Regions from separate parts of the Janthinobacterium leeuwenhoeki genome, predicted to be linked through region 3. Evidence: predicted binding sites of a transcription regulator. Region 3 holds the regulator's gene; each other region holds the start of a gene.
The links. The regulator FNR, encoded in region 3, switches genes on or off when oxygen is low (the NO sensors DNR and NnrR bind a similar motif). The targets are predictions, from matches to a motif close to TTGATNNNNATCAA.
Positions count from the first base shown of each region.

Region 1: ACQ4WS_RS00675 (PHA/PHB synthase family protein) is a predicted target of FNR. The motif match lies at 1,066-1,079, and genes of this name have one in related genera.
Region 2: ACQ4WS_RS23875 (KamA family radical SAM protein) is a predicted target of FNR. The motif match lies at 985-998, and genes of this name have one in related genera.
Region 4: ubiU (ubiquinone anaerobic biosynthesis protein UbiU) is a predicted target of FNR. The motif match lies at 876-889, and genes of this name have one in related genera.

Region 1 is NZ_JBNYXT010000001.1:166,825-169,025, forward strand. Features, by position in the region: gene ACQ4WS_RS00670 (DUF445 domain-containing protein) at 1-883, shown strand, start outside; gene ACQ4WS_RS00675 (PHA/PHB synthase family protein) at 1,132-2,201, shown strand, end outside.
Region 2 is NZ_JBNYXT010000049.1:20,109-22,309, reverse strand. Features, by position in the region: gene ACQ4WS_RS23875 (KamA family radical SAM protein) at 1-846, opposite strand, end outside; gene ACQ4WS_RS23870 (cache domain-containing protein) at 1,129-1,587, shown strand; gene ACQ4WS_RS23865 (methyl-accepting chemotaxis protein) at 1,661-2,201, shown strand, end outside.
Region 3 is NZ_JBNYXT010000010.1:67,716-69,916, forward strand. Features, by position in the region: gene ccoG (cytochrome c oxidase accessory protein CcoG) at 1-158, shown strand, start outside; gene ACQ4WS_RS11000 (FixH family protein) at 305-829, shown strand; gene fnr (fumarate/nitrate reduction transcriptional regulator Fnr) at 833-1,591, opposite strand; gene ACQ4WS_RS11010 (response regulator) at 1,832-2,201, shown strand, end outside.
Region 4 is NZ_JBNYXT010000059.1:12,869-15,069, forward strand. Features, by position in the region: gene ACQ4WS_RS24965 (ribonucleoside triphosphate reductase) at 1-256, opposite strand, end outside; gene ACQ4WS_RS24970 (hypothetical protein) at 375-791, opposite strand; gene ubiU (ubiquinone anaerobic biosynthesis protein UbiU) at 953-1,990, shown strand; gene ubiV (ubiquinone anaerobic biosynthesis protein UbiV) at 2,117-2,201, shown strand, end outside.

The sequences.
Region 1 (2,201 bases), on a different contig from region 3:
CAGCGACGAGGTCCACGCGCAGCAGCTGGGCATGGCCAGCGCCGGCGTGGTGAAACAGCTGCTGGCGATGGCCGACCATAAGAAGCTGGGCCGGCTGCTGCGTGACCAGGCCAGCAGCTATCTTGGACAATTGAATCTGTCCGACGTGGCGGCCGATTGCATCGATGCGCTGATCGCCGATGGCAAGCCGCAGGAACTGCTGGACTTCATGCTCGACCGCAGCGCCGCCTACCTGGACGACGAAGCGCACCACGCCGCCATCGGCGACTTCGTGCTGGGCGCTTTCCAGATCGAGAACGCGCTGGTGAAAAAAGCCGTGAAAGCGTACGAGCCGCGCATGATCGCCTCGTTGCAAAAATTCGCCCTCGCCGTGCGCATTGATCCGCAGCACCCGCTGCGCCAGCGCATCGCCGGCTGGATCGCCGACAGCGCGCTGCACCTGAAGGCCGACCCGCAGTGGCAGGCAACGGTGCGCCACTACCAGTTACAGCTGGTCGCCAGCGACACGGTACAAACCATGCTGGGCGACGTCTGGAACCACATCGGCACGCGCCTGCTGGCCGACCTGCATGCGGACCAGCCCGTGCTGGCGCAAGCCATCGCCAGCCTGGCGCGCAACACGGGCCAGGTGCTGGAGGCCGATATGCGCGCGCGGGAATGGCTGAACGACGCCATCGTCGCCGGCAGCGGCTCGCTGGTGCGCCGCTACCGGGGCGAAGTGGGCACCTTCATCGCCGCCCGCCTGGACTTGTGGAGCAAGGATGAAATGAGCGAACGCATCGAACTGGCCATCGGGCGCGACCTGCAATTCATCCGCATCAACGGCACCATCGTGGGCGGCCTGGCCGGTTTGCTGATTTACTCAGTCAGCCAGGCGTTTTAGCGCCACTACCAGCGCGCAATATCCCCGGACAGCGCCGCATGCGATGGAAAATGCGGCAGCAATTCGAGGCCACGCGTCCCGCCGTACAGGCATTCATGGCATGTATCTGCGAGGAAGCGCAGGCCGCTGGCGCTTCTGGCCACACCTGAGGCAGGCTGCCTGCTGCACGCATCCGGGCAAACTTGATGTAGATCATAATTTTTTGAACAAGCTCTTGCTATCCTGTAAAAAAATGACAGGAGTCCTGGATGAGCAAGACGCAGTCTAGCAGCGCGGAGCCACAAGTTGAACATGAGCGCCTGGGTAGCGCGTGGCAAGGCGTGCCCCCACCCGACTATCCGGAGAGCGCGCCGGAAGGCGCCAGCCTGGACTTGCTGCTGAACGCCTGGCTGGGCAAGTTTACGGGCGGCATTTCACCGGCGGCGCTGGGCAACGCCTATGCCGACTGGCTCAGCCACCTGGTGCTGGCGCCATCGAAGCAGCAAACCCTGCTGCAGGAAGCGTGGAAAAAGATCGGCCGCTGGCAACAGTACGCCATGCAATCAGCGCTGCCGGGCGCTGGCGCGAACCAGCCATGCATCGCGCCGCTGCCGCAGGACCGGCGCTTCGCCGACCCGGCCTGGCAGCGCTGGCCGTACAACCTGGTCTACCAGGGCTTCTTGCTGCAGCAGCAATGGTGGCACCGCGCCACCACGGGCGTGCGCGGCGTCTCGCCGCACCACGAGGATGTCGTCACGTTCACCGTGCGCCAATGGCTGGACATGCTGGCGCCGTCGAACTTCCTGCTGACCAATCCCGTGGTGCAGCAAGCGGCCCTCGAGAGCGGCGGCGCCAGCCTGGCGCGCGGCATGGCCCACGCGGCCGGCGACTGGCAGCGCGCCGCCATGGGCGCTGGCGCGACCGGCGAAGCAGCGTTCAAGGTGGGCGCGAACCTGGCCGTCACGCCGGGCAAGGTGGTCTACCGCAATGACTTGATCGAATTGATACAGTACGCCCCCACGACAGCCAAGGTGCATGCCACGCCCCTGCTGTTCGTGCCCGCCTGGATCATGAAATTCTATATTCTCGACCTGTCGCCGCACAATTCGCTGGTGCGCTACCTGGTGGGCCAGGGCCACACGGTGTTCATGATTTCCTGGAAAAACCCGCTGGAAGAAGACCGCGAACTGTCGCTGGAAGACTACCGCCAGCTGGGCGTGATGGACGCGCTCGACGCCGTTGCCCGCATCACGGGCGCGCCGCAGGTGCACGCGGCCGGCTACTGCCTGGGCGGCACCCTGCTGGCGATTGCCGCCGCAAGCATGGCGCGCGATGGCGA
Region 2 (2,201 bases), on a different contig from region 3:
TTGGGCGATGTCCTGGCGCAACTCGACGGCATGGCTGTAATGGCCCATCACGGCCAGGTTCTTGCCCGCCTTGACGATGCGCTCGAACAGGCGCATCAAGTCATCCGCATCGCGGTCCGAGACGAAGCGCTGCGGCCAATACGCCACCGCTTTGGTGCCGATGCGAATATTCTGGATGTGTTCCAGGCCCGGCGCCAGCAGCGGCTCCAGGTAGGCGGCCAGTTGCCGCGTGTTCATGATCATCGGGTCGCCGCCCGTGATCAGCACGTCCGTCACTTCCGGATGCAGTTTCAGGTAGGCGGCCAGCTCATGCGACTCGCGCGCATCGAACTTCATGTCGTCCATGCCGACGAACTGGGGCCAGCGGAAACAGAAAGTGCAATACGCGTGGCAAGTCTGGCCGGCACTGGGAAAAAACAGCACCGTTTGCGCATATTTATGTTGCAAACCGCGCATGGGCGCACCATTGACCCGCGGCACGTTGTGCGTCATCTGGCCGGCCGGGTGGGGATTCATACCCAGGCGCAAGCCATGCACATAGGCGTCGATGGCGGCCTTGTCACGCTGCACCAGCACCAGCTCGCGCAAGTGCGCGTACTGCTCGGGCGGCAGCATGTCGCGGTGGGGAAAGACGAGGCGGTAGATGGGATCGTCAGGAATATTGTTCCAGTCGATCAACTGATCGAGCACATAGGCATTGGTGCGAAACGGCAAGACGTGCGACACCACTTGCACGGCTACACGCTGCTCTTCCGGCAGCCATTCCCATTGCCGCGCCTGTTGAATGGTTTGCCGCGTATACGGCTTGTACTTGGGTGAAAACGGCTCGGTAATGAGTGCGGACACGATAGTCTCCTTGCCAGTAAATAGCGATAACTTTCATGAAACCAGCCCTATATCGGCCAATTCCAGCCTCTTCCTCCCCATGCCACATCATTCGGCATGCTGTGAAAGTCATCTTAATTCTTGCCATACAGAACCAAATTGCCACATATCAACAAGCATGCCGATACCCTGCACGCTGCCTACAAGCAAGACCTTAGTTTGTTCCATCGCAATTTGATGGGGCCCTTGGCGACGTAAATTACGACTTGGCAACACATCCCTCGATTCTCACAAGGAGCTTTCATGAAACGCTTATTCACGGGTAGCCTGTTGTGCCTGGCATTTACCGGCGGCAGCGTCAGTGCCGCAGTCGAAGCAACGGAAAAAGACGCCATCGCCATGGCCGAGCGGGGCGCCGCCTTCATGAAGGCGCATGGCAAGGAAGCAATGATGAAGAAAATCACAGCGAAAGACCCGGACTTCGTGCAGGGCTCGCTGTATGTGGACATGCGCGACATCAAGACCGGCATCGTGCTGGCCCACCCCATCAACTCTTCCATCGTGGGCAAGGATCTGACGGACGTGCCTGACGCGAATGGCAAAAAATATCGCCGTGAAATCATCGAGCTGGCGCAAAAGCAGGGCAAGGGCTGGGTCGACTACCAGTACAAGAACCCCGTCAGCGGCAAGATCGAGCCGAAAACCACCTACATCCTGCGCGTCAACGATGTGGTGCTGGAAGCGGGCATCTACAAAAAATAAGGCCGGATGGCGCGCACGCACGCCGCGCGCCGCCAGCGCTTGCAACAGCCATCGCCATCGCCAGGAGTCAAGCATGCTCAATACATTACGCATCGGACCAAAATTATTGCTGGCGCCCACCCTGGTCTTGCTGCTGCTGATACTCAGCACGACCGGCGCCTGGTATGGCATGGTGCGGCAAAATGCCTCGCTGGAAAACATGGTACGGGTACGCATCACGCATTTGAAGGCGGCCGCCGACGTACTCGGCGAGGCCAGGCAGGTGCATGGCAATATGTACCAGTTGCTGTCGTGGACGAATGGCAGCTTCGCCAAGGCCCGCCTCGATGCGCTGGAACAACAGATCAAGGTGCGCCATGCGGCCATCGGCACGCAGCTGGTCACGCTGCGTTCCACAGCCACGGGCGCCGAGCGCACCCTGGTTGATGCGGCCATCACGGCCTTGGCCGGCTATCGCAAGGCGGTGCTGGAAACCATGGAAATGGCGCAGATGGATCAGTCGATCGCCACCAATTCCATGCTCAAGGCGGAAACGCAATTCGGCCAGTTCAATACGCAGCTGGCGCAGCTGTCGGCCCTGGAAACGACGCTCAGCCGCCAGGCCCATGCGACGG
Region 3 (2,201 bases):
CCTTGCAGCCGACGGAAACGCTGGGCTGGCCGATACGCCTGCGTGCGCCGCACGGCGTCGGCGAGAAAGGCTCGAACAAGATTGCGATCGAATTGCACTCGCTGGACGACCCGTCGCTGCATGTGCGTGAAAGCGCGGTATTCATCGTGCCGCGGTGATGTTGATTCGGGGTCGGACCCTCTGGGTCCGACCCCGGTATTTCGCCGTAGGGGTAGCATCAAACATGCGTTAGCTTTACTTTATTTTCAACCCAGAAGCAAAAGCTGGGGTCAGACCCAAAGGGTCTGACCCCAAGGAGAACAAAATGTCCGACAGTCTCAAGCTGCAAGCCCCCGTTGCCCCGTGGTACAAGCATCGCTGGCCATGGTTGCTGATGATCGGCCCCGGCCTGTCCGTGGTCGTCGGCAGCTTCATGGGCTATATCGCGTTTACGCAGCCCGATGCGCTGGTGGTGGGCGACTATTACAAGCAGGGCAAGGCGATCAACCAGGATTTGAAGCGCGACACGATCGCCAGCGACCTGGCGATGGATACCAGCTTGTCGTATGACGTGGCGTCAGCGCGCCTGACCGGTTCCGTGCACAGCTTCGGCAAGGCTTACCAGGGGCCGTTGCAGCTGCACCTGGCGCATGCGACCCTGCCGGAAAAGGATATCAAGCTGCTGGTGCAGCCCGATGCGGCCGGCAATTTTAGCGTGGCGCTGCCGATGCTCGAGCGCAGCCGATGGCAAGTGCTGGTGGAAAACGACAAACGCGAGTGGCGCCTGTCCGGCATCTGGACCTGGCCGCTGCAGCGCAGTATCGCGCTGCATGCGGATGAAGAACTGTAAGTCTTATTTGCAAACGTCCGTGCCGGCGGTGATGGCTTTTAATTTGGCCGGCTGCAGGATTTCGATCTCGCGGTTGGAGACGCGCAGCCAGCCTTCCTTCTTGAATTTGGACAGCAGGCGACTGACGCTTTCGATGGTCAGGCCCAGGTAGTTGCCGATTTCCTCGCGCGACATGCGCAACTGGAAATTGCTGCCCGAATAACCGCGCGCCTCATAGCGCGAGGCCAGGTTGACGATGAAGGCGGCAAAGCGCTGCGTCGCCTGCATATTGCCCAGCAAGAGCATGACGCTTTGCTCGCGCGTGATTTCCTGGCTCATCATGCGGTGGAAATGGCGCAGCAGGGTCGGCATATTGCCCAGCAACTGTTCCAGGCTGGAAAAGGGAATTTCACACACTTCGCTGTCTTCCAGCGCCACCGCATTGCAGTGGTGGCGGTCGGCGCTGATGGCGTCCATGCCCAGCAGTTCGCCGGCCATCTGGAAACCCGTCACCTGCTCTTCGCCGCCCGGATTGATCTGGTATGTCTTGAAGTGCCCCAGGCGGATTGCATACAGGTTCTGGAACGAGTCGCCGATGCGGAACAGCGAGGCGCCGCGCACGATCTTGCGGCGGCGGCCGATGATCTGGTCCAGCCTGTCCATATCGCCCACATCGAGGCCCATCGGCAGACACAATTGATGCATGCTGCAGGTCGAACATCGCGCACGCAACGCCTCCACGTTCACTGTAGGCAAGGTGGGAGTGAGTAGCGCTTCAGTCATGTCGGTACCTTTTATAAAATGCAATAACAAGTTTACTGCATACACGGTTGCCGTGTGCCAATTTCACCGCAATTGCGCTGAATAAACGACGTTCTGACTTTAATTACATGGCAACATCGTCAAAAGCCCTTGCGGGGAAGGGCAATTTACGCGGCGCCGCTTGCCAAGTTAATGTTTTGATAGGAAAATTCCTGACAGCGTCGTCTGCCGCCTGTGCCGCCCGGTACTGAAAAGGAAATCATGAAGCCTCTCGGCATTAAAGCAAAAGTCGCGCTGGCCACCAGCCTGACCTCGATCGCCATGATCGCCCTGGTCACCATGATCCAGGTGCAACACATGCGCGACGACTTCACCCGAGTACTGCTGAGCCAGCAGTCGTCCCTGATCAGCCGCACCGCTGCCGAACTCGACGACAAGCTGGGCATGCTGCTGCAAATCGTCACGCTGACGGCCAGGCAGCAGCCGCCGGAACTGATCGCCCAGCCAGCCCAATTGCGCGAATATTATGCGCGCCGCTCTATGCTGGCGCTGTTCGATGACGTGCTGGTGCTCGACGCGCATGGCGCCATCGTGGCCGACATGCCGCAGGTGGCCGGGCGCATCGGCATCA
Region 4 (2,201 bases), on a different contig from region 3:
AATAGCCGGCCAGCATGTCGAGGTCGTGGATGTGCAGCGCCGCTTCGCGGTGCGCCGCGCCCACTTCCGGCGGATACACCTGGTCCAGCCAGTAGTTGGCGATGACCTTGCCCGACACATTGAGTATCAGGCCGCCCAGCGAGTAACCCTGGTTGGCGTTGGCGTTGACACGCCAGTCGCGCCGCTCCAGGTATTCATTGATAGACGCGGCGACATCGACCTGGCCGCGTGTGGGGGATACTGCATTCGTCGTCATGAAACCTCCAGTAAACACAACATGCGGTGTTTTTATGAAGGTTATCCACTAAATGTAGTGCAGTCAAAGGTGGCGCGCAAGCGATTCGCGTATCCTTGATCCAGGTGAAAAAACTACCTCAGCCGGTTTTGTTCCAGCGCGTTTCGCGCAGGATCAGCCAGCTCGCGCAAAAGAACGCGGCGCCACAGGCGGCGATGCTGGCGACGGAGGCGGGCAGCACGTGCGCCCAGATTTCCAGCGGCGAGAAGGTGCTCCAGCTGGCGACGCGGATATCGAAGGTGGCGTAGTTCGCCAGCAGCCAGTAGACGGCCAGCAGGCCCGTGCAGATGGCGGCCTGACGCCGCAGCGGCAGTTGGCGGCGCGCGAACACGGCCAGCAGGAACAGCAGCAGCACGCCCGGATAGGCGCCCAGCACTTCCGGCGACAGCACGGAGATGGTCCCTGCGTCATAGCCATCGGCCGGACCGGCCCACTGCACTTGCAGCGCGGTGAGGAACAGGGTCAGGAGGAAAATCAGCAGCGGTTTGCGGGTCATGGTGGGCACTGAAACAGGAGGAAAGATGGGCATTTTACAGCCAGGTCAAGCAAGTTGAACGCGCGCCAGCCATGCATGCATTCCTTCACCTGCGTCAAGGACTGGGCAGTATGGGCGGGGCTATAGTCTGCACCCTGAGCCGATACAGGACTGTGAACATCATGATGCTTGAATCAACCACCGCCACCCGCGTGGCCGGACCGCTGGAACTGGTCTGTCCCGCCGGCAGCCTGCCTGCCTTGAAAGCGGCCGTCGACAATGGCGCCGACACCGTGTACCTGGGTTTTCGCGACGCCACCAATGCGCGCAATTTCGCCGGCCTCAATTTCGACGAGAAGGCCATCGCCGAGGGCGTGCGCTACGCCCATCAATATGGACGCAAGGTGCTGCTGGCGCTGAATACCTATCCGCAGCCGCACAACTGGGCCGTGTGGCGCAGCGCCATCGACCGCGCCGCGCAGGCCGGTATCGACGCCATGATCGTGGCCGATCCGGGCCTGATGGCCTACGCGGCCCAGCACCACCCGCAGCTGCGCCTGCACCTGTCCGTGCAGGGCTCGGCCACCAACTACGAAGCCATCAATTTCTACCACGAGCACTTCGGCATCGCCCGCGCCGTGCTGCCGCGCGTGCTGTCGATGGCGCAGGTGGAGCAACTGATCGCCAAGACGGAAGTCGAGATCGAGGTCTTCGGTTTCGGCAGCCTGTGCGTGATGGTCGAAGGGCGCTGCGCGCTGTCGTCGTATGCGACGGGCGAGGCGCCGAATACGCACGGCGTGTGCTCGCCCGCGAAAGCCGTGCGCTGGCTGGAAACGCCGAACGGCCTCGAATCGCGCCTGAACGGCGTGCTGATCGACCGCTATGCAGCGGGTGAAAACGCCAGCTATCCGACCCTGTGCAAGGGGCGTTTCGAAGTCAATGATGAAGAGTATTACGCCATCGAGGAACCGGCCAGCCTGAATACCCTGGCGCTGCTGCCGCAACTGATCGCCATGGGCGTGCGGGCCGTGAAAATCGAAGGACGCCAGCGCAGTCCCGCCTACGTGGCGCAGGTCACGCGCGTGTGGCGCGAAGCGATCGACGCCTGCCGCGAAGGCAATGCGCGCTATGCCGTCAAGCCGGGCTGGATGGCGGCCATGGACAAGCTGGCCGAGGGCCAGCAGCACACTTTAGGCGCCTACCATCGCTCCTGGAAATAGCAAAACCTACTGCGCGTCCCGGGGCGCGGCCTGCGATGCTCACTGTGCTCTAGCACAGCTGCGCTTCTCGGCCTCGCCGCGAGCCGCTCGCTACGGTTTTGTAACTTAAAAAATACTGGAAAAGGCATGCTGAAACTATCTTTGGGCCCTTTGCTGTACTACTGGCCGCGCGCCAGCGTTTTCGAGTTTTACCAGCAGATCGCCGGCACCG